Regions from separate parts of the Mesorhizobium sp. M0306 genome, predicted to be linked through region 3. Evidence: predicted binding sites of a transcription regulator. Region 3 holds the regulator's gene; each other region holds the start of a gene.
What was found. Region 3 encodes PhoB, which activates phosphate uptake and scavenging genes when phosphate is short. Its sites were predicted from a motif close to TGTCATNNANCTGTCAT; they were not measured.

Region 1: a site for PhoB is predicted at 5,790-5,806, ahead of ppk2 (polyphosphate kinase 2). Genes of this name have one in related genera too.
Region 2: a site for PhoB is predicted at 2,352-2,368, ahead of olsB (l-ornithine N(alpha)-acyltransferase). Genes of this name have one in related genera too.

Annotation. Positions count from the first base shown of each region.
Region 1 is NZ_JAMYRY010000002.1:194,017-201,988, reverse strand. It holds gene NKI95_RS05960 (LacI family DNA-binding transcriptional regulator) at 1-828, opposite strand, end outside; gene NKI95_RS05955 (hypothetical protein) at 1,200-1,343, shown strand; gene NKI95_RS05950 (DUF423 domain-containing protein) at 1,370-1,738, opposite strand; gene NKI95_RS05945 (MFS transporter) at 1,792-3,051, opposite strand; gene NKI95_RS05940 (GntR family transcriptional regulator) at 3,250-3,912, shown strand; gene NKI95_RS05935 (DUF982 domain-containing protein) at 4,009-4,266, shown strand; gene NKI95_RS05930 (hypothetical protein) at 4,319-4,477, opposite strand; gene NKI95_RS05925 (aldo/keto reductase) at 4,590-5,633, opposite strand; gene ppk2 (polyphosphate kinase 2) at 5,913-6,833, shown strand; gene NKI95_RS05915 (dihydrofolate reductase family protein) at 7,118-7,765, opposite strand; partial or broken gene NKI95_RS05910 (cobaltochelatase CobT-related protein) at 7,915-7,972, opposite strand, start outside.
Region 2 is NZ_JAMYRY010000001.1:476,011-483,982, forward strand. It holds gene NKI95_RS02425 (PAS domain-containing hybrid sensor histidine kinase/response regulator) at 1-2,282, shown strand, start outside; gene olsB (l-ornithine N(alpha)-acyltransferase) at 2,432-3,307, shown strand; gene grpE (nucleotide exchange factor GrpE) at 3,451-4,086, opposite strand; gene NKI95_RS02440 (hypothetical protein) at 4,324-4,527, shown strand; gene NKI95_RS02445 (fatty acid desaturase) at 4,654-5,676, shown strand; gene NKI95_RS02450 (DJ-1/PfpI family protein) at 5,721-6,341, opposite strand; gene NKI95_RS02455 (DUF934 domain-containing protein) at 6,478-7,014, opposite strand; gene NKI95_RS02460 (phosphoadenylyl-sulfate reductase) at 7,266-7,972, opposite strand, start outside.
Region 3 is NZ_JAMYRY010000001.1:731,591-739,562, forward strand. It holds gene NKI95_RS03755 (sugar ABC transporter permease) at 1-164, opposite strand, end outside; gene xylF (D-xylose ABC transporter substrate-binding protein) at 307-1,347, opposite strand; gene NKI95_RS03765 (ROK family protein) at 1,634-2,878, shown strand; gene phoB (phosphate regulon transcriptional regulator PhoB) at 2,888-3,577, opposite strand; gene phoU (phosphate signaling complex protein PhoU) at 3,594-4,301, opposite strand; gene pstB (phosphate ABC transporter ATP-binding protein PstB) at 4,334-5,137, opposite strand; gene pstA (phosphate ABC transporter permease PstA) at 5,134-5,985, opposite strand; gene pstC (phosphate ABC transporter permease subunit PstC) at 5,989-6,978, opposite strand; gene pstS (phosphate ABC transporter substrate-binding protein PstS) at 7,038-7,972, opposite strand, start outside.

The DNA of each region.
Region 1 (7,972 bases), on a different contig from region 3:
GATCCGGTCCGACATCGCCAGGATGGCGGTCGGCGGTTCCGCCGAGGCGAAGATGGTTTCGAGACCAGCCCTTGTGCTCGCCTTGTCGTTTTCGGTCTCGTAGACCGGCACCTCGGCGGTGTCGACACCAAACCGGGAAAGCTCTTCGAAATAGCCGAGGAGGCGGTCACGGGTTCCGGTATAGGTTGCCGTCCGGACCTGCTCGGGCGAGACAAGACCGGTGCTGTCGTCGGCGAAGGCCAGCGACAACACGGCGAAGCGGCGATGTCCAAGTTCCGCCAGATGGCGCGCCGCGAGTCGGCCGCCGGCAACATTGTCGATACTGATCGCGGAGACCGTGTCGTCCTGCGAGCCGAGCTCGAGCGCGACGAAGGGGAGCTTTCGTTCGCGCGTCAGCTCAACGAGGCGCGGACCGCCCTCGATGCAGAACAGGATGAAGCCGTCCACGAGGGCGCTCTGGATATTCCAGGCAAGTTTTTCCTCGTTGCCAGCCGACACGAGGGCTATTCCCGCGCCGGTGGCGTCGCAGGCTTCCGAGATGCCGGCCATCATCACGCGGGCAAAGGGGTCGTCGAAGAAATAGGACAGCGGCTCGGTTGTGGCGACGCCGATTGCATTGACCTTGCCGGCGCGCAGCAGGCGGCCCTTGGGATCCGGGCCGGCGTAGCCCAGCGCGTCGGCCGCCGCCTTGACCCGCTCGCGGACTTCCTCGCGCACGATTTCGGGACGGCTGAAGACATTGGAGGCAGTGCCGTGCGATACGCCCGCGGCTTTGGCGATGTCCGCCAGCCGGATGGGTCTCCTGCCGCCTTCGGTGAGTGATGCCATTTGTTTGTCTCCAGGACTCCTGTCCAACAGTATCGCCAATTAACTAACACCTTCGTTGGATCGATTCAAATTTTTGCTTGACATTTATGGTGCGACGCATATTCTTTGAATCGATCCAAGAGCGTTTTTCGTCCGCTGATTGGATCGATACAAGAGGAGAGTGCCATGCACCCGTCAATTATCTGTTCGAGGACATTTACCGGAACGACTGGAGCATCCGCTCGAACGCGGAGGCCGGTAAGGGGCGCGACAGGACCGGTCCGTGGATTCGCGACCTGCGTTTCCTCGTAGGACGCAAGTGGAGCTGATCGGCGGCCTATTTTTTGTGCCCGCTGATTGGATCGATTCAAAAAGCTAGAGGAGATTAAGCCATGCACCCGATCAAGCATCTGTTCGAAGACATCTATCGCAATTATTGGGGCATCTCGCCGGCCACCGAACGGCCGGAGCGACGGCGTGTGGTCAAGACGACCAAGCGCGAGGGCCAAGTCCGGCCCGAGCGTCCGCGCGACTGACAGAACTGGCGAACCTGGCTGCCGCGTCAAGGGCGCGGGCGCACCAGCGCCGAGGCGGCCATCACCAGCCAGCCGCCGATGAGCAACGTGCCGCCGATCGGCGCCGACATCGGGAACAGCCGCGAGCCAAGGAAGTCGCGGGCCAGAAGATCTCCCGAGAACAGCAGAAGCCCGACGAGAAGGATGAGGCTTCCGGTTCGCAGGATGCTATTTCCACCGAGCAGCCCGACGACAAGGAAGACCGGCGCATGCATGAGCAGGAAGGACGCGGCCGTACCGACGAAAGCGCCGCCGAGATGCGCCGCCGCCGCCGAAAGCGCCACGCCGGTTGCGCCGCATAGGCCGCCGGCAAGAACCAGAATGCGGCCGCCTGCCGCGTGTTCATCCGTGCTCATTTCCACGCCTCCATGATTCCTGGCGACCGCCTGAGATAGTGCCGCGAACCGTGTCAGGATTTGCCGGCTTCCGCCAGCATGTCGCGTTCGCGGCGCGACTGGACCAGCCAGTTATAGGCCGCTCCGCCCGCCATCAGAACGGATGTGCCGAGAAACACCGAGCGCATACCGAAATGGCCACCGGCGAAGCCGCCGAGCAACGGCCCGGCGACCTGCCCGACATATTGCGCCGAGATCGACAAGCCCAGCACATTGCCGCCGACGCCGTCGGGCACATTGTGGCGGATGACGCTGGTGATGCAGGGCAAAAGACCGCCAAGCGCCAGGCCCATCAGGAAACGCAGGCCGACGAGCTGCCAGCCTTGCGTGGCGAAGGCCAGCGGAATCAAGAGCAGCGCCGAGACTGCGAGTGAGGCAACGATGACGTTCCAGTGGCCGATACGGTCGGCGAGCTTGCCGAGCCGCGACGCCGACAGGATGGCGCCGAGCGCTGCCGCCGACATGACGATGCCGGAGACAAGCGTGACCTGGCTCTGATCTTCGATGAGCTGTTGGACATAGACGGTGATGATCGGCTCGATCGACATGGTGGCGAAACTCAACAGCATGCCTGTCGCCAGCATGGCGACGACGGGGCGCTTGTCGGGAATCTGCGACCAGCCGCCTTTCGCCTTTTCTTCTGACGCGGCCTTGGCGGCAACCGGGCGAGGGGCCTCCTTGATCAGCAAGGTGGTTGCCAGAAAGGCCAGGAAAATGACGCCGCCGGCGAGCAGGAATGTGGCCCGGATGCCAATCAGCGGCGGCAGCGCGCCGCCGAGCAGCGGACCGACCAGGGCACCGGCCGTGATTCCGGCCGACAGCACGCCCAGCGCCCAGCCCGAGCGATCCTTCGGCGTCTGCATGGCAACCAGGATGGTCGAGCCCGAAGAATAGCCGCCGGCAAAGCCGATCAGCAGGCGCAAGAACACCAATTGCCAGACAGTCTGCACCATGCCGGTCAGCGACATGCACAGCGCCATGCCGAAACTGGCGCGCACCAGCATCAGTTTGCGGCCGTAGCGGTCGCCTAGCCGGCCCCATAGGGGTGCCACCAGCGCGGCAGCAAGGAAGGTGGCGCCGTAGGCGATGCCCGACCACTGCACGATCGCCGCATGGCCCTCGGCGCCCAACTGCTCGACGTAGAGCGGCAGGAAGGGCAACAGCAGCGTCATCGCTGCGAGCGTGCTGAACGAGCCGGCCAAACACACGGCGAGATTGCGACGCCAGTGGACGTTATGCGTGCCTTGCGTGGCGAGGGTGGCGTCTTGCGGCATGTCCTGTCCTGTCCGGCCAGCTTGCATGAAAATTTGCTGCGGATACCATTTTGGGATACCAAGCTGGTATCTGTCATGAACGCAAGCCTCGTCGCTGTCAATGCGGGCCTCTCCAACATGATCGACAAAGGCCGGCGTGATCGGCCAACGCTGGCCAGTGACCCGATTGCCGGAACAAATGACCTGAACGGAACGCCAATGTCGCAGATGCAGAACGTCGAAAAGCAGCTTCGCGAAATGATCCTCGGGCTCGAGATCGGTCCCGGCGAGCGGCTGACAGAGCGCTGGATCGAAAGCCGCTTCGGTGCCTCGCGCACGCCGGTCAGGGCGGCCTTGCTGCGGCTCGAGACCGAAGGCCTGATTTGCCGCGACGGCCGCGGCTGGACGGTCTCGCCTATCAATCTCGCCGAACTCGAGCAGATCGCCGTCTATCGCGAGGCGGTCGAGGTCGCGGCGCTCAGGCTGACTTGTGCCTTGCAGGACAGGAGCGCCGTCGAAATCATCGAGGCGATGCTCGATTCCTGCGACGACCAAACCCCGCGCGAGGAATGGCATCGCGTCGGCATGGATTTTCATATCGAGTTGGCACGCCTGTCAGGCAACGAGTTCCTGTTCAGAGCGGTTCGCGACGCGATGACGCGCCTGTCGCGCGCCCGCTGGCTCGAGGTTCGCGACGAGGCAGCGCTCAGCCGCGCCTGGGCCGAACACCATGCCATTCTGTCGGCGGTGCGGGCCGGCGACGCCGATGGGGCCGCCCGCCTGGTTTCAGCCCATATCGTCGGCAGCCGCGACCGGCTGGTGACGTCGCTGCGCAACGACCGGCGCGGCCTGCGCGCCAGGGGATTTGCCGTCGTCGCTTGAGTGCGGATCGGCGGCCATTGATCACGAAAAAGGCAGATGAGCGAAGAAAGCTACTTTCGGTCTCGCTTCGCAAATGCCGATGGCGTAAGAGCGGCGATGGAAAACAACCGATTTGACACACCCGTGACCGTCAAGGGCGCGGCGGGAAGCAACCAGCTCTTGCGTACAGCCCGCGAGGCTTCCGACTACCTCCTCAACAATTGGCCCGGCAAGCGCAGCCCCAAGCACCGCGAAGCGCTGCAGGCCTGTCATGATGTGCTGGCCGGCGACAAGCCGGCCATGAACGCAAGACGGGCCTTCATTGCCGCCGCCCGTGAAGTGAACGTCTTCGTCAGCGACAAGGCGCCGGCCTGAGGCATAGCGGGGACTTGACCGAGACCCGGGCCACCTGACAGGCCTGATATCATCACTCGGCCGTTTCGGTGTTGGTCTGGGGCTCGCTTTCGCCCTCGGGCTTCGAGCGCTCCTTGGCCGCGACCTTGGCAGCCTGCTTTTCCGCCTTCTTGGCAGCCTTCTGCCGGTCGCGTTCCTTGCGTTCCTGACCGTAGTTCGGTGCTCGTGCCATATCGTTTCCTTTCATTGTGCTTGGCCTTTGCCTAGGAGCATTGGACCGCAAACACAACACCGCAAGGCACGATCGGCTCCATATCTCGGCGCTGTCCGGAGAGCCCGACTTTTCAGGCGCCGTCCCGGTCGAGGACGAGATCGGCCGGCCCGAACCGGTCCTTTGCCGTGAATTGCTGGTGCCAGTAGGGATAGAGCACGGGCGGCCTGCTGACCACGTCGAGCCGTGTGCGCTCCTCATCGGCAAGCACAAGGCTTGCAGCGGCGATATTGTCTTTGAAATGCGCTTCGGTTCGTCCGCCGATCACCAGCGAACTGACAGCGGGCCGGCCGAGCAGCCAGGCAAGCGCCACCTGCGCCGCCGACACGCCGTGGTTATTGCCGATATCGATCAGCGCGTCGACGATCCGCCACAGCCGGTCCTCGTCGCGGATCGGCGGTTCCGACCAGCCGCTGAGCTGGCGGGCGGTCGGCTGGTCACGGTGGTATTTGCCGGACAGCAACCCGCCGGCAAGCGGGCTCCAGACCAGCACGCCGAGCCCCTGGTCGACCGAGATCGGCAACAATTCATACTCGGCCTCGCGCGCTTCCAGCGTGTAATGGATCTGCTGGGTGACGAAGCGCGGCTGGTGATGACGGTCGCTGATCCCCAGCCCCTTCATAACTTGCCAGCCGGAATAATTGGAGCAGCCGACATAACGGACCTTGCCCTGCGCGACCAGCGTGTCGAGCGCGGCGATGGTTTCCTCAAGCGGTGTCAGGCCATCCCACTCGTGCAGGAAATAGATGTCGATGACATCGGTCCTGAGGCGCTTCAGGCTCCTCTCGCATTCGCGGATCAGATGGTAGCGCGACAAGCCTTCATCGTTGGGGCCCTTGCCGATCCGCATGCGCGCCTTGGACGCGATCAGCACGTCGCCCTTGCGCTTGCCTCCGAGCGCCTCGCCGATGATCTCTTCCGACACCCCGTTCGAATAGACGTTGGCGGTGTCGATGACATTGACGCCGGCATCGATGCAAAGGTCGATCATCCGGCGCGCCTCGTCGAGGTCGGTCTTGCCGACCGCCGAAAACGCGCCGCCGCCGCCGAACGTCATGGTGCCCATGGTCAGCGTCGAAACCTTCAGCCCGGAACGGCCGAGAGTGCGGTATTCCATGTCGTATCCTCACGATTTATCGGGAAAGGGCGTTGCAAACGACAGCCCTCAATGAACCGGGTATTTGTAGGATAATTCGTTCCGCTTGTCGCCCGTTCCGCATGGCAAGCTCGATCACATCTTCCGGATTGAACGCACAGCCAGCGCAGTAGTGGCTGCAATAAAACCGTCATTGCCGGCCTATACTAACATCGGTCCAGCGCTTCGATTTCCGGCCGCCGGGCCGGGCGGCAGAGCGCCTGACAGCGGCCGGCAAGGCCTGTAAGCGGAGCAGCGCAAATGACCGAGATAAAACAGAATTCCTCGGCCAGGGACTGGCTGGAAGCGGAACTCGCCGACACGCTCGATGAAGACTATGAGCTGGAAATCTCGGAGCCGGCGCTGTCGATGGAGATCGCCAAGATCTACAAGAATGCGCATCCGCCATCGATCGACCGCCTGCAGTATTTTCGCGATCTCATCACGCTGCAATCCGAATTGATCAAGCTACAATCCTGGGTCGCCTATCACAAGAAGAAGCTCGTCGTGGTCTTCGAGGGCCGCGACTCGGCGGGCAAGGGTGGTGTTATCAAGCGCATCACCCAGAGGCTTAATCCGCGCATCTGCCGCGTCGCAGCACTTCCGGCGCCGACCGAGCGCGAGAAGTCGCAATGGTATTTCCAGCGCTACGTTCCGCATCTGCCGGCCGGCGGCGAGATCGTGCTGTTCGACCGCTCCTGGTACAACCGCTCGGGCGTCGAGCGGGTAATGGGCTTTGCCCAGCCGGATCAGGTCGAGGAGTTCTTCCGCGACGTTCCGGATTTCGAACGCATGCTGGTCCGCTCAGGCATTACGCTTGTCAAATACTGGTTTTCGATCACCGACGAGGAGCAGCAGATGCGCTTTTTGATGCGCATCCATGACCCGATGAAGCAATGGAAACTATCACCGATGGACCTCCAGTCGCGCGTGCGCTGGGAGCAGTACACCAAGGCCAAGGAAGAGACCTTCGCCCGCACCAATATCCCGGAAGCCCCGTGGTTCATCGTCGAGGGCAACGACAAGAAGCGGGCACGGCTGAACTGCATTGACCATCTCCTCAAGCAAATGCCCTATGAGGAGGTGCCGCACGAGGAGATCACACTGCCGGAGCGCGTCTTCAATCCCGAATACGAGCGCCAGGTACTGCCGCGCGAACTGTATGTGCCGGAGAAGTACTGAGGCAGGGCTCCCTTCTCCCCGTCACCATACGGGGAGAAGGTGCCGGCAGGCGGATGAGGGGCGGCGCCAACCTCGACAATTGAACCCGCTCAAATCACTTCGTGGACTAAACTTATTCTGACGTCATATTGCCCTCGGGGGTATTGTCCGGCAGCGTAATCTTTGATCGCTTGCGCCGCCCCTCATTGCCCTGCCGGGCATTTCTCCCCGTATAGTGACGGGGAGAAAGGGGCCTGCACCAAAGGTTTCGCCAATAGCGCAGACAAAAACGCCCACGCTACTTCCTAATCGCGCTCGATGATGACGTGCGTGGCCTTCGGCGTCGCGACCTGCTCGCTGCAGCGATAGCCGAGCTTGGGCATGTCGATGCCGGCAAAAAGGCTCTCGCCGGCGCCTAGCAGGACCGGTGAGATCGCCAGATGCATTTCGTCGATGAGCTTTTCCTGGAGATATTGCCGGATCGTGGCGACGCCGCCGCCGAGCCGTACATCCTTGCCGTCAGCCACTGCTTTCGCCTTCTCCAGCGCCGAATGGATGCCGTCGGTGACGAAATGGAAAGTCGTGCCACCTTCCATGACGATGGGCTCACGCGCATGGTGCGTCAGCACGAAGACCGGCACGTGGTAGGGTGGGTTGTCACCCCACCAGCCTTTCCAGCTGTCATCCGGCCATTCGCCGCGGATCGGCCCGAACATGTTGCGGCCCAGGATCCATGCGCCGACATTTTCGAAGCTGCGCGCCGCGAACGCCTCGTCCGTGTCCGTGGTCCCGCCATCCTTGCCGAGGACCATCTTGCGGAAGGTGCGGGTGCCGAACATCCATTCGTGCAGGGCCTCCCCGCCAATACCCAGCGGATTCTTCAGGTCTTGGTCGGGACCGGCGCCGAAGCCGTCGATCGACAGGGTGAAAGCCTTGACGCGAAGTTTGGACATGAGAGCCTCCATAACTAGTTGCATTTTGCAATCGGTTATTGGGTAGCTTATCTGATTGCAAATTGCAAGCGGTATTTACGGCCGCCTCTGTGAGTTGACGATGGATAGCATCGTGGGACGACAGCCGCCGGGACGAAACCAGCCTCTCGTCAGCCACGGTCGCCGCTACTCGCTCTCGGCCCGGCGACAAGCTCACGTTTCAACAAC
Region 2 (7,972 bases), 260 kb from region 3:
CGGAACCCGGCATCAGAGAGGCGGAACCAGCCGAACGAGCCGACGGGACGGCCCCCGAGGTGCCAGGACGGCAGCTTGTCGCCGCGCCGCCGCTGGCGCCGGAACTGCCGGCCGCCAACCGCGAAGGCCTGCCCTTCCTGACGCTCGTCGCCATCGTCGTGCTGGCGGGCCTGTCGCATCTGACCGGAGCGCCGATCTTCATCACCCTCGGCCTTTTGGCGACAGCCATCGCCGGGCTCGCCATGCATCTGCGCAACAGGCGCACCCAGCGTCGCGCAGTGGCCCTGCTCGATGCCACGACCGCCCGCAGCCGCGCCGAAATCGAGACGCTGGCCGACCGCATGTGGGAGATGCAGGAGAGCGAGGAGCGCTTTCACGGTCTGATCGATGCACTCGGCGATCTCGTCGTCCACCGCGACCGCGACGGCCATATTGTCTACGCCAACAAGGTTTTCGCCGACCTTGTCGAAACCGACCAGCGCGACCTCGCCGGCAAGACCCTGGCCGAACTAGGCATCGATGTCGGCATCGTTCCCGACGCCGCCTTTTCCGACCATGAATGCCTGAGTTCCACCGATGTCGCCATTCGCACGCCGGACGGCCCACGCTGGTTCTCGTGGATCGAGCTGTCGGTGCGCGACAAGGACAGCGGCGCCGTTTCGCATCGCGCCATCGCCCGTGACATCACTGCCCGCAAACGCGCCGAATCCTCGCTGATCACCGCCCGCGAGCGGGCCGAACATGCGAGCCAGGCCAAATCGCGCTTCCTCGCCACCGTCAGCCACGAGATCCGCACGCCGATGAACGGCATCATGGGCATGGCCCGGCTTCTCGCCGACACCAGCCTTTCGGCCGAGCAGCGGACCTATGTCGGCGCCATCTCGACCTCGGCCAGCGCGCTGCTGGCGCTGATCGAGGACCTGCTCGACTACTCCAAGATCGAGGCCGGCCGCTTCGATCCCGAACCGCAGCCGATGTCGGTGCGCGAGATCGCCGACAATGTCATCGAGCTTTTGGCGGCGCGGGCTTTTGCCAAGGATATCGGCCTCGGCTGTCATGTCGAACCCGACGTGCCGCAGCTGATCACCGCCGACCCCGGCAGGGTCAGGCAGGTGCTGCTCAACCTGATCGGCAACGCCGTCAAGTTCACCGACAGCGGCGGCGTCCTGGCAAGCATCGCCCGCGTCCGCACCGAAACCACCGACCGCATCCGCTTCACCATCACCGACACCGGCCCCGGTCTGCGCGAGGAGGACATGGAGCGCATCTTCGAGGACTTCGAACAGGCTGACGGCACCTCGACCCGTGCGCATGGCGGTGCCGGCCTCGGTCTTGCCATTTCCAAGCGCCTGGTGACCGCCATGGGCGGCACCATCTCCGTGTCGAGCCGGCTTGGCCAGGGGTCCGAATTCGTCTTCGATATTCCCGCTATTTCCGCCGTCGAGGCGGCGCAGATCCGGCAGGACCCGCTGTCGGGCCGGCATGCGGTGATCGTGTCGAAGAACCTGGTCGAGGCCGAAGCCATCGCCCGCACCATTCGCGCCAATGGCGGCACGGTCGATCTGGCCACCACCGCCGCCCAGGCCACCCCTTTCGCCGAGAGCTGCGACCTGCTTCTGATCGATGCTGCCATGGAGCAAAGCGACGGCAGGCTGCTCAGGCGCCTGCGCCAGGGCGGATTTGCCGATTGCGAGGCGGTGACGCTGATCGCGCCGACCGACCGCGGCATGCTTGGCGAATTCCGTGCCAACGGTTACGCCACCTTCCTGGCGAGGCCAGTGCGCGGCGAGACATTGCTGCGCGTGCTTTTGACCAGCCATGCGCCGGTCATCGCAGAGCCACAACCGCAAAAGCGCGGCGCGCAGGCTGGGCACGCCATTGGCGGCCGCCAGCAGGGCCTGTCGGTGCTGATCGCCGAGGACAACGACATCAACGCCATGCTGGCTCGCGCCACGCTGCTGAAGGCCGGGCATCGCGTGAAAGTGGTCGGCAACGGCAAAGCCGCCGTCGAGGCGGTCATCAGCTCCGGCCACAAGCACCGCTACGACGTGGTGCTGATGGACTTGCACATGCCTGTCATGGACGGTCTGGACGCCATCGCCGCCATCCGCCGCCATGAGGAGGAGACCGCGGTGCCGCCGGTGCCGATCATGGTGCTGTCGGCCGACAGCCAGGAAAAGACCCGCCACGCCGTGCTCGCTCACGGTGCCAGCGGCTTCGTCACCAAGCCGCTCGACCCCGATGCCCTGGTTCATGCGGTCGAGGGGCAAGTGGCCGCCTGAGGCACAACATAGACGGTTGATAGATTACCCAGCCGACGAAGTATTGCCCGCAGAGCCGTATCACGGTACTGTCACAATCCTGTTGCACCTACAACGTATCCCCGTGCCAAGAGGGATGGCTCGAAGGAGAATCACTCGTGCATACAGTCATGCCGGAATGTGATGCTCGGCCGAACGCCAGCGGGCCTTTGCTCGTCGGCCGGAACGCCGATGCCGTCATAAAAGGCGCATCGCTCGGCCGCATCGGCAATCTCGAAGTGCGGCTCGCCCGCAACGAGGCCGAGATCGCTGCCGCGCAGGAAGTGCGCTACCGGGTGTTCTACGACGAGCTTGGTGCCAGGAAGGACCTGTTCCAGATGCAGGACCGCCGCGATGCCGATCGCTTCGATCCCCTCTGCGACCATCTGCTGGTCTTCGACACTTCGCTTTCCGGCCCCGAGCACCGCCGCATCGTCGGCACCTACCGCCTGCTGCGGCAGGAGATTGCCGCGGCCGCCGGCGGCTTCTATTCCGAAGGCGAATTCGAGCTGACCAAGCTGATCGCGCGGCATCCCGGCCAGCGCTTCCTCGAGCTCGGCCGCTCCTGCGTTCTGCCGGAATACCGCTCGAAGCGCACCATCGAGGCGCTGTGGCAAGGCATCTGGGCCTATATCAACCATTACGGCATCGGCGTGATGACCGGCTGCGCGTCGTTCCACGGCACCGTGCCGGCCGCACATGCCGAGGCGCTGACCTATCTTGCCCACCACTGCCGGACGAATTCATCGTGGGACGTGCGTGCCGTCGCAGGGCGCTATTGTTCCATGGATCTGATGCCGATCGAGGCCGTCAATGCCAAGGCAGCGATCGCCGCGATGCCGCCGCTGGTCAAGGGCTATCTGCGCGTCGGCGCGCGCATCGGCGACGGCTGCGTCATCGACCGTGAATTCTCGACGGTCGACGTGTTCGTGGTGATGCCGGTCAAGGAGATCGGCGCCCGCTACGTCAATTATTATGGCGGGGAAGCGCAGCGCTTCGCTGCCTGAGTAGGGCAGTAGGGCAGTAGGGGAATAAGGCAGTAGGGGAGTAGGCGGAGAGAAGGCAACGGCCGGAGTAGGCAATTGCTCTACTTTACCCGCGTAGCGTTATTCCCTACTCCCGCACTGCCCTATTCCCCTACTCCCCTAACTTACGCATCCTTCTCAGCCTGCTCGTTGACCGGCCCCGGCTCGACCGGCGCTTCGCTTGCTACATGCTTGGGGCCGCCCTTGGCCACGCCGACCATGGCCGGCCGCAACACGCGCTCGCCGATCGAATAGCCGGGCTGCACGACCTGCACGACCGTGTTGGCCGGTACGTCGGGATTGGGCACCTCGAACATCGCCTGGTGGAAATTCGGATCGAATTTCTCGCCCTCGGGTTCGAGCTTCTTCACGCCGTGACGTTCCAGCGCCGACAGCATGGCGCGCTCGGTGATCTCGACGCCGTCGATCAGCGCTTTGAACCCGGCATCGCCCGAAGCCTTGGCCTCTTCCGGGATGGCATCCAGCGCACGGCGCAGATTGTCTGATACCGAAAGCATGTCGCGGGCAAAGTTGGCAACCGCATAGGCGCGCGCATCGTGGACGTCTCGGGCCGTGCGGCGGCGCAAATTCTCCATGTCGGCCGCCACGCGCAGCGCGCGATCCTTCAGCTCTTCGTTTTCCTTCAGAAGCCGCACAAGCGCTTCATAGTCGCCGTCGACGCCGCCTTCCCTTGGCTCCGCGGCAGCCTCGGTCTTCTCGGCTTCATCGGGCGCGCGTTCGTCTTTTGCCTGGTCGCTCATCGCCGTTTCCCGTCATTTTCGAATGGTGTGGATTTGCGCCCGATATCGAGGTTTAGCGGCCAAAAATCAAGGGGCAAGCGATACTCTAGCCGCTGTCGTGGCTTGATGGCCGACGGCGCAAACCTTTCGATTTTAATTCAAACTTTACCGTACCCGCCGGCTTTGCTTGCCAGGCTACTACAATGCGGGAACCATTCCTCCCGTGGAAGAGTTTCGAAGCCGACACAGGATTTTGAGATGATGCCCCGCAGGAATGGCGAAAAACGCGACGGGCTCGCAGCCGATATCCGGCGCCAGCTCGGCACCGAGGCGACCAAGCGCTTTCTGCGCACCTTGCCGGCCTTCCGCACGGAGTCGGATATTCCCGACCGTCTGAAGGAATTGCTCGACCGCCTGGACGGCGTGGAAGCCAAGGTGGTCGCAGGCGGGCGCCGTCGGTAGGCGTCGTTGCCGGCGACGCGCCCGGCGATTGCCACCGGAATTCCTCGCCATCGCGCGACATTTACGCGCAGTAACTTCGCGTGATCTCCGCCTTGCGGCAGCGCGCCGCTCCGCCTATGTTTCATGATGAACATGATTTCCCCCGAAGCTGTGGCAAACAGCAAGCGCGCCTGGTTGAAAATCCTGTCGCGCTATAAAAAGCCCGACAGGCGTCGCAGCGCCGTCGAACTCGCCATCACCCTCATCCCCTTCGCCACGCTGTGGGCACTGTCCTCGGCCGCCTATGCCTATGGCCATTGGTGGGGTCTGGTCCTCATCCTTCCGGCAGCCGGCTTTCTGGTGCGGATCTTCATGATCCAGCACGATTGCGGCCACGGTTCCTTCTTTGCCAACCGCTATGCCGACGACTGGATCGGCCGCGTGCTTGGCGTGCTGACGCTGACGCCCTACGATTGCTGGCGCCGCGCCCACGCAACCCATCACGCCAGCGCCGGCAATCTCGACGAGCGCGGCACCGGCGACATCAAGACACTGACCGTCGCCGAATACCGGCAACTGTCGTGGCGGGGCCGGCTCGCCTATCGCCTCTATCGCCATCCGCTGGTGATGTTTGGCCTTGGCCCGATATGGATCTTCATTTTCGAGCAGAGATTGCCGTTGGGCATGATGCGGGGCGGCCTCACCCCCTGGGTGTCGTCGATGTCGACCAATCTCGCTATCGCGGTCATCGCCGCGCTGCTCATCTGGTTCGTTGGCCCCGGCGCGTTCCTGGTCGTGCATTTGCCAATCGTCATCCTCGCCGGATCGGCCGGCATCTGGCTGTTTTATGTCCAGCACCAGTTCGAGGAGACGGAGTGGACAAAGGACTCCGAGTGGGAATTCCAGCACGCAGCCCTGCACGGCTCGTCCTATTACGACCTGCCGCCGGTGCTGAACTGGATTACCGGCAATATCGGCGTCCACCACGTGCACCACCTCTCGGCCAAGGTGCCATGCTACCGGCTTCCGGAAGTGCTGAGGGACTATCCGGAACTGCGTGAGATCGGCCGCGTCACGCTTCTCGACAGCCTGCGCTGCGTCAAGCTGGCGCTGTGGGACGAGAGCCGCAGCAAGCTGGTATCGTTCCGCGAAGCGCGGATGGGCGTGTAGACGCACCGCCGCACCACTGGTGCGGCGGGCTCCAAAATTCCACCTCAAGCCGCCCGGCGTTGGTCGCGCATCAGGATCTCGCCCTGGCGGATCTCGGTGCCCAGCACTTTCAGGCATTCGCGCATGAACGCTGCAAGGCCCGGCCAGCCCTTGGCCGACACAAGATTGCCGTCGACATGGGCGCCGGTCGGCGCAACATCGATATAGATGCCGCCGGCCAGCGTGACTTCCGGCTCGCAATATTGCAGCGCCGCAACCTCGCGGCCGCGCACCACGCCGTCGACCGCGATCAGGATCTGCACGCCGTGGCAGATGGTGAAGATCGGTTTTCCCGTCTCATGGAAATGCCGCACCAGCGCCTGCACGCGCTTGTCGATACGGATATATTCCGGCCCGCGCCCGCCCGCCGCGTAGACGGCGTCGTATTCGGCAGGATTGACCTCGGAAAACGTCTTGTTGAGGATGTAGTCATGACCGAGCTTTTCCGTATAGGTCTGGTGTCCTTCGAAGTCGTGCAGCGAGGTCTTCAGGACATCGCCGGCCTTCTTGTCCGGACAGACGACGTGGACGGTGTGGCCCACCGCATGCATGGCCTGTTCAAAGACGAAAATCTCATATTCCTCGCTGAACTCGCCAACGAGCATCAATATCTTCTTGCCAGCCATACCCGGTTCCTCCCTTGTGGCCACATTTATTCGGATCGCGAAATAATGGGCCTATCCTAAGGCGGAGAGGCGCAAAATAAAAGGCTGAATCGGGAATGTGGTCCGACCAGATAGGGCTTCTGGCCCCTGGAGCAGATCAGCCGGCGCGCACCCGCCGCCAGGAATATTTCGGGCCTTTGGCCTCCGGCTTCACCGCCGGCTGATAGAATAGCGGCAGTCCGCCGGTGCGGCCTTGCTCGAGCCGCTTCAGCAGCACCGGGTGCGAGATCTCGAATTCGTCGAAGCCGAGGCGCAGCATATGCGGCAGCTGGTCGACCAGCACTTGCCCGGTGGCGCGCATGGCGCCGGTGAAGTGATAACGGCTGCGCAGCAATTCGCCCTTGGAGAACGAGCGGCCGTCATTGAACGCCGGGAAGGCCAGCGCCACCAGCGACAGCTGATCGAGCAGGCCGGCGATCTTTTCGAGCTGGTCGCCGGGCTGCAGCAGCACGCCGATGCGTTCCTTCGCCGACCGCCGCACCGCCGGATCGAGGCCGAGAAACGCCTGCAGCGGCAGGATGAAGCGGCCATTGCCGACCAGCGCCTCGGCGCTTTCGGCATGAACCCACTCGTCCTCGCGGAACCCATTCGGTGTCCACAGCCGCGTGGCGTTTTCGGCTATCAAGTCGCTCATCAAGAAATTCCCAAGTCCAAAGATTCTAAAGTGCAAAACACCTCAGGGTGTGTTGAGATTCAGGTCAGGCCGAGCCGAAAATGGTGGCTTCCGAGAACCGGAGCGGAGCGTACTTTTGGTACGTGAGCACCGGCCTATGCCGGCCGTAGCCTTAACTCCTTCGTCACTATCATGAATGCTTCGGCCGGCGAAGGCCGGAAGCGCAGGAAGCCGCCGTTTGCACGCCGGCATCACCTGAATATCAACATACCCTAAAGCGAGGCGTCGGTCAGCGACCTTTCCAGCCCCGACAAATGAATGCCGCATTCGGTCTTGGCGTGCCCGGCCCAGCGGCCGCTGCGCGCGTCGTCGCCCGGCTGCACCGGCTGCGTGCATGGGAAGCAGCCGATCGACAGATAGCCATAGGCGACCAGCGGGTTTTCACGCAGCGCATGCGCGCGCATGTAGCCGGCCTGGTCTGATGTCGTCCAGTGCGCCAGCGGATTGATGCGGATGCGCGAACCGACCGCCTCGAACACCGGAAGCGCTGCCCGGGTCGCCGCCTGGAAGCGCTTGCGGCCGGTGAACCATGCGCGGAACGGCTCGACGCCGCGCGCCAGCGGCTCGACCTTGCGCACGTCGCAGCAGGCGTCGGTATCGGTCTCGTTCAGATTGCCGGTCGGGTCGATCCTTGCCAGCGCCGCATCGTCGGGCCTGATCACCCGGATATCGGTTAGCCCGAAATCGGCGACCAGCGCGTCACGATAGCCGAGCGTCTCCTCGAAATGCTTGCCGGTGTCGAGAAAGATCACCGGCAACGTACGGTCGATCTCGGCGATCATGTGCAGCAGCACCGCCGAATCCGCGCCGAAGGACGAGACGGCGGCGATTTCGCCGTGAAAGAATTCCCGGGCCGACCGCTCGATGATCTCCAGCGGCTTCAGGTGGCCATAGAGCGCGTCGAGGCCCGCCGCTTCGG
Region 3 (7,972 bases):
ACATGCAGGCCGACCCAGATGACCAGCAGCGCGCCGACCATGCCGAGCATGCGCGTGTCGAGTTCGGTTGCCTTGAGAAATCGGGCAACGATGCCGAGCTCGGATTCCCGCGCCCGGTCTGCGGTCGAGCTGTCGACCGGCGTGTTGGAAGTCGTGTCGGTCATTATGTTTCTCCCGCCGGGTTGCCGTCTGCCGCGGATGCCGGAAGCAGCCTAGAAGTTATCCGCCGGAAGCGGAAAAACAACTCTTGTTGAAAAAACGCCGCGGCGAGCGGCCGCGGCGTTCGGACTTCTCGGAAACGTCGGGTCAGTTGCAGACCGCAACAGTGCCCGCCGCCACACCCGCGCAGACCTCTTCTTTCTTGATCCAGCCGGCATCGATGACGACGTTGAGGTTATCTTTGGTGATGGCGACCGGGGTCAGGAACAGGGATTTTACGGTGTTGCCGCCGGGCGTGGTGAAATCCTTCACGCCGGCAATGTCGGTCATCTGCTTGCCGTCGGCCAGTTGCGAGGCGATCTCGGCGGCGTTCTTGCCGAGCTCGCGCGCATCCTTCCACACCGACACGGTCTGCGTGCCGAGCGCGATGCGGTTCAGCGCGGCGTGGTCGCCGTCCTGGCCCGAAACCGGAACAGATCCGGCCAGCCCTTGCGCCGTCAATGCGGCGACGACGCCGCCGGCAGTACCGTCATTGGCCGCGACCACTGCATCGACCTTGTTGTCGTTCGCGGTCAGGAACTGTTCCATGTTCTTCTGGGCGTTGGCCGGCAGCCAGCCGTCGGTATAGGCCTCGCCGACATTCTTGATCTTGCCGCTGTCTATTGCGTCCTTCAGTACTTCCATCGAACCGGCAAACAGGAAATCGGCATTCGGATCGGCGCCCGAGCCCTTGATGAAGACGTAGTTGCCTTCCGGTTTCACCTTGAACACTTCGCGGGCCTGCATGCGGCCGACTTCCTTGTTGTCGAAGGTCAGGTAGAAGACGTCCTTGTTCTCGATCAGCCGGTCGTAGCCGACAACCGGAATACCTTCGTCCAGCGCCTTTTGCACGGCCGGCCCGACGGCCGAGGCGTCCTGCGCCAGGATGATCAGTGCGTTGGCGCCCTGCGAGATCAGGCTCTCGACGTCGGTGAGCTGCTTGCCGGGGTTGGACTGTGCGTCGGCGGAAATATACTTGTCGCCGGCGGCCTCGATGGCCGCCTTCATTGCGGCCTCGTCGGTCTTCCAGCGCTCTTCCTGGAAGTTCGACCAGGAAACGCCGATGACCTTGTCTTTAGCCTGCGCCACCGACGCCAGCGCCAGCGTCATGGCGACACCCGCCAGAATGGCGGTCGTGAATTTCTTCATCATATCCTCCCTGCGCCGCGTACGGCGTGACCATTGGCCCAAAGACCAGCTTAGAGGCCCCTAATTTTTTCGAGCCTCGAAAAAATACTGGCCCGATCTCCGGCTGCTGTCAACATCGATTCTGATGGATTTTGATGAGTCTGAGAGTTTTTTCGAGCGTCGGAATAAACGATGACAGCGCCACCTGCATCTGACACTATTTGCCTGCATCCGACACTATTTGTCGGACATTACCGACGGCTTCCGGTTCATGAGCGGCCGCGGCAACCGGGAGGAAAGCAAAACGATGTCGGTCGGAATCCGCCATGACGATTTGCGCCGGCGCAACCGGGCGATGGTGATCTCGGCAGTCCGCCGGGTTGGCCAGCCATCGCGTACGGAGATCGCCGCAGCCACCGGCCTCAGCCATTCGACCATATCGGCGATCTCCTCCGACCTGATACGGGAAGGCATCCTCGCCGAGAGCAAGGCAAGCGAGCCCGTTTCGTTGAAACGCGGTCGTCCGCAGGTCGGCCTCGCCCTCAACCCGGAAGCGGCGGCGGTGCTGACCGTGGTGTTGTCGCTGAATTTCCTGTCGGCCGCCATCATCAACTATGCGGGACAGGTGGTCGCCGAGGAACAGCGCCGGCTGGACACGCTGACCATGCCGCGCGACGAGCTGATCCGTGAATGCATGGCCGTCGTCCGGCGCCGGCTGCAGGATCCAGACCTTGACGTCCGCAGTGTCGCCCGCATCGCCCTGGCGATTCAGGGCATTACCGACTCCCCTGCACGCGCCATGCTGTGGTCGCCGATCACGCCGCAGACCGACATCGCCTTTGCCGACATGCTGGAAGACGAATTCGGCATCCCGGCCACGGTGGAGAACGATTGCAACATGATGGCGGTGGCTTTGCGCTGGCGCGATCCGGATCGCTATCGTGACGACTTCATCGCCATCCTGCTTTCGCACGGCATCGGCATGGGGCTGGTGTTGAAGGGCGAGCTGTTCACCGGCACGCATTCCTCGGGCGGCGAGTTTGGCCACATGATCCATCGTCCGGGCGGCGCGCTCTGCCGTTGCGGGCGGCGCGGCTGCATCGAGGCCTATGCCGGCAACTATGCCATCTGGCGCAACGCCAGGCAGATGAGCGAAGACAGCGAACCCATCGCCGACGTCAGCGACGCCGACATGCGCGCACTGGCGGCCCGGGCGCGCGAGAAAGATGGGCCGGAACGCGAGGCCTACCGCAAGGCCGGCGAAGCGCTGGGTTTCGGTCTCGGCTCGCTGTTCGCGCTGATCGATCCGGCGCCGGTCGCGATGGTCGGCGCCAGTGCCGCCGCCTTCGATCTGATCGAGCCGGCCTTGCGCCAGGCCATCGCCCAGACCGCCGGCGGCCAGCATTCGGGCTCGATCTCCTTCGACACCGAACCAAACGAATTGCCGCTGATCCGCGAAGGCTGCGCGATGCGGGCGTTAAGCTTCGTCGACCAGGAGATTTTCGCGCCGGGCGCGCAAATGAGGCCCGGCGTCAGAAAGCACGTAGCCTGACCAGGCGGGTCAATCTTCCCTGATCGCATAACCGGCACCGCGGATGGTGCGGATGACATCCGGCATGCGGCCGTTGTTGACGGCTTTGCGCAGCCGGCCGACATGGACGTCCACTGTGCGTTCGTCGATGTAGATCGTCTCGCCCCAGACATTATCGAGCAACTGGCTGCGCGAGAAGACGCGGCCCGGATGCCGCATCATGAACTCGAGCAGCCGGAATTCGGTCGGCCCGAGCCTGATCTCGCTCTTCTTGCGATAGACCCTGTGCGATTCGCGATCGAGCACGATGTCGCCGACCTTCAGCACGCTGGACAGCACTTCAGGCTTGGCGCGGCGCAGCAGCGCCTTGACCCTGGCCATGAATTCCGGTGTCGAAAACGGTTTGACCAGATAGTCGTCGGCGCCGGTCGAAAGACCGCGCACCCGGTCGCTCTCCTCGCCGCGCGCGGTCAGCATGATGATCGGCAGCCGCTCGGTTTCGGGGCGCACCCGCAACCGGCGGCAGAGCTCGATGCCGGAAACCGCTGGTATCATCCAGTCGAGCACCAGAAGGTCAGGCACATTCTCCTGCAAACGGATCTCGGCTTCGTCGCCGCGTGTCACCACCTCGACCTGGTAGCCTTCGGATTCGAGATTGTAGCGGAGCAGCACACCCAACGGCTCCTCGTCCTCCACCACCATTATGCGTGGTGCGATCATCGGCTGGGCACCCCCATCATGTCACCGGCGCGGACATTGTCGTTTCGTCCTGCTTCGGACGATTGACCGGCAATTGCTCGCCGGTCAGCACATAATACGCATTTTCGGCGATGTTGGTGACATGGTCGCCGATCCGCTCCAGATTCTTGGCGCAGAACAGCAGATGCGTGCAAGCGGTGATGTTGCGCGGATCTTCCATCATATAGGTCAAGAGCTCGCGGAACACGGACGTGTATTTGACGTCGATGCGCTCGTCTGCGGCACGCAGCTTGGCCAACGCGGCCGCATCGCCTGCGGCATATTCCTCAATGACGCCCTGCACCTGGATGAGCACCAGCTGCGCCATCGCGTCGATGGAATGCGACAGGTCGCGCGGCGTGACGCTGAGGCCGACCGCACTCACACGCTTGGCGATGTTCTTGGCAAGGTCGCCGATGCGTTCGAGGTCGCCGGCCATACGGATCGCTCCGACGACATGGCGAAGATCGTGGGCCATCGGCTGGCGTTTGGCGATCAGGGTGATGGCGCGATCGTCCAGTTCGCGTTGACGCGCATCCATGATGGCGTCGTCGGAAACGACGCGTTGCGCCAGCACGTTGTCGGAATTCAACAAGGCCTTGGTCGCCCCGCCGACCATCGAACCGGCGAGGTCGGCCATGTCGCGGATCAGCTTGCTGATCTGCTCGAGATCCTCGTCGAAAGAAGCGACTGTGTGTTCGCCCATGGTCCTGTCCTCATATGCATGATCGGAACGGCTCAGCCGAAGCGGCCGGTGATGTAGTCCTGCGTGCGCTTCTCGCGGGGCGACGTGAAGATCTTCTCGGTCCGGTCGAACTCGACCAGCTCACCCAGATACATGAAGGCGGTCTGGCGCGACACGCGCGCCGCCTGCTGCATGTTGTGAGTGACGATGACGATCGTGTAGTCGGCTTGCAATTCGTCGATCAGTTCCTCGATCTTGGCCGTCGACAACGGGTCGAGCGCCGAAGCCGGTTCGTCGAGCAGAATGACTTCCGGCTTCACGGCCACGGTGCGGGCGATACAGAGCCGCTGCTGCTGGCCGCCGGACAGGCTCAAGCCGCTGGCGTTGAGCTTGTCCTTGACCTCGCTCCACAGCGCGGCGCGCTTCAATGCCTGTTCGACGCGGCCGTCCATCTCGGACTTGCCGAGATTCTCATAGAGCCTGACGCCGAAGGCGATGTTCTCGTAGATCGACATCGGGAACGGTGTCGGCTTCTGGAACACCATGCCGATCTTGGTCCTCAGGAGGTTGAGATCCTGCGACCGGTCGAGAATGTTCTGGCCGTCGAGCAGCACCTGGCCCTCGGCTGTCTGTTTCGGGTAGAGCTCATAGATGCGGTTGAACACACGCAGCAGCGTCGATTTCCCGCAGCCCGAAGGCCCAATGAAGGCCGTGACGCTGCGCTCGGGCAGCGACAGGCTGATGTCCTTTAGCGCCTTGCTCTGGCCGTAGTAGAAGTTGAGGTTCTTGACCTCGATCTTCGTCTTCTCGGCGACCGTTTCGGTCATCGTCATGTCCGGGGACAACATCTGTGTCATCTGTCCTCTCTGCGTCCGGTAAGGCTGCGGGCGAGGATGCTCAAGCCCAGAACCGTCAGGGTGATTATGAGTGCGCCGGTCCACGCCAGCTGCTGCCATTCCTCGTAAGGGCTGAGAGCGAACTGGAAGATGGTCACCGGCAGGCTGGCCATCGGCGCGTTGATATTGCTGCTCCAGAACTGGTTGTTGAGCGCGGTGAAGAGCAGCGGCGCCGTCTCGCCGGAAATGCGTGCTATCGCCAGCAATATACCGGTGACGATGCCGGACAATGCGGCGCGATAGGCGACCGAACGGATCACCACCCAGCGCGGCGCGCCGATCGCGGCACCGGCTTCACGCAACGCGTTCGGTACCAGGTTGAGCATGTCTTCAGTGGTGCGCACGACCACCGGAATGACCAGGATGGCAAGCGCCACGGCGCCGGCAATGGCCGAGAAATGTCCCATTGGCCGCACCATCAGCTCATAGACGAACAAGCCGATGATGATCGACGGCGCCGACAACAGGATGTCGTTGATGAAGCGGACGACGGTGGTGATGCGCGAAAAGCGTCCATACTCGGCCATGTAGGTTCCCGCCAGCACGCCGATCGGCGTGCCGACGACAACGGCGATGATCGTCATCAGCAGGCTGCCCGCGATGGCATTGAGCAGGCCGCCGGCCTCGCCGGGTGGTGGCGTCATCTCGGTGAAGACCGCGAGCGAAAGCCCGGCTGTACCCTTATAGACCAGCGCGCCGAGGATGAGCGCCAGCCAGGCAAGCCCGATGCCGGCGGCGACGACGCAAAGCGCCATCATCACCGAATTCCTGGCTTTGCGGCGGCTGTGGAGCGATGAGGATGTCGACATCGGTCAGGCTCCCGTACGGGCGTCGATCCGCATCAGCATATAGCGGGCGGCGGCAAGGATCAGGAAGGTGATGACGAACAGGATCAGGCCGAGCGAAACCAGCGAGGAGGTGTAGAGGTCGCCGTCGGCCTCCGTGAATTCATTGGCGATGGTCGCCGAGATCGTCGTGCCCGGCGCGAACAGAGAGGCACTGATGCGGTGCGCGTTGCCGATGACGAAGGTCACCGCCATGGTCTCGCCGAGCGCCCGGCCGAGGCCAAGCATGACGCCGCCCATGATGCCGATGCGGGTATAGGGAATGACCACGCGCCGGGTCACTTCCCAAGTCGTGCAACCGATGCCGTAGGCCGATTCCTTGAGCACCGCCGGCACTGTATCGAAGACGTCCTTGGTGATCGAGGTGATGAAGGGCAACACCATGATGGCGAGGATCAGCGCCGAGGTCAGAAGGCCGATGCCGTAAGGAGGGCCGGCGAAAAGGCTGGATAGTCCCGGCACGCCGTGGAAGATGTTGATGATGAAGGGCTGTATCGTCGTCTGCAGGAACGGCGCGAACACGAACAGGCCCCAGATACCATAGATGATCGACGGAATGCCGGCCAATAGCTCGACCGCTATGCCGATCGGGCGCCTGAGCGGGCGCGGGCAGAGCTCGGTGAGAAACACGGCAATGCCGATGCCGATCGGAACCGCGATCAGGATGGCGATGGCCGCCGTTACCAGGGTGCCGTAGATCGGCGCCAGTGCGCCAAATTTTTCCGTGACCGGATTCCAGCTCTCAGTCGTCAGGAAAGAAAAACCGAAGGACGACAGCGCCTGCCATGAGCCAGCAAACAGCGAGATCGCGACACCGCCGAGGATGACCAGCACCAGAATTGCGGAAGCGCGGGTGAGTCCGTGGAATATGGCATCTGTGAGCGCGAAGCGCCGGACCGTAGCTTCCCTCGCCCGGGCTGCTGCAGATGATGGCATGGCATCGGAAGCGATGGTCATTGGGTCCTCGCGATTGAAGGCAACAGGGAGGGCGCCGTCGACGCCCTCCCTGAAGGAGATTACATAGCCGAGTAGAGCGGCTTGCCGTCGCTGCCGACGACTTCCTTGGCCCACATGGCCTTGACGCTCTCGACCACCTTGTCGGGCATCGGAACGTAGTCCAGCTCGCCGGCCATCTCGTCGCCCTTGTCATATGCCCAGGCGAAGAATTTAAGGGCTTCGGCGGTGGTCGCGGCGTCGTCCGGCTTCTTGTACAGGAGGATCCACGTCGCCGCCGTCATCGGCCAGGACTCGGCGCCCGGCTCGTTGGCGAGGATGACGCCATAGCCCGGCTGCGAGCTCCAGTCGGCATTGGCCGCTGCCGCCGAGAACGCCGCCGCGGCAGGCTCGACCTTCTTGCCGTCCTTGTTGATCATGTCGGTGTGGGTGAGCTTGTTCTGCTTGGCATAGGCGTATTCGACATAGCCGATCGCGCCGCCGGTCTGGGAGACGTTGTTGGCAACGCCCTCATTGCCCTTGGCGCCGATGCCAACGGGCCATTCCACGGCCTTGTCGACGCCGACCTTTTCTTTCCAGTCCGCGCTGACGTCGCCGAGGTAGTATGTGAAGTTGAACGTCGTGCCCGAACCATCGGAACGGTGAACGACCGCTATCGCTTGCGAAGGCAGCTTGACGTCGGGATTGAGCTTCTTGATCGCCTCGTCATCCCAGCTCGTGATCTTGCCGAGGAAGATGTCGGCCAGCGTCGGGCCGTCGAGAACCAACTCGCCCGGCTTGATGCCTTCGAGGTTGACGACGGGAACGATGCCGCCCATCACCATCGGGAACTGAGCCAGTCCGGACGCTTCAAGCTCTTCGCCTTTGAGCGGCGCATCCGAAGCGCCGAAGGTGACGGTCTTGGCCTTGATCTGCTTGATGCCGCCGCCGGAACCGATCGACTGGTAGTTAAGGCCAACGCCTGTGTCTTTCTTGTAGGTGTCGGCCCACTTCGCAT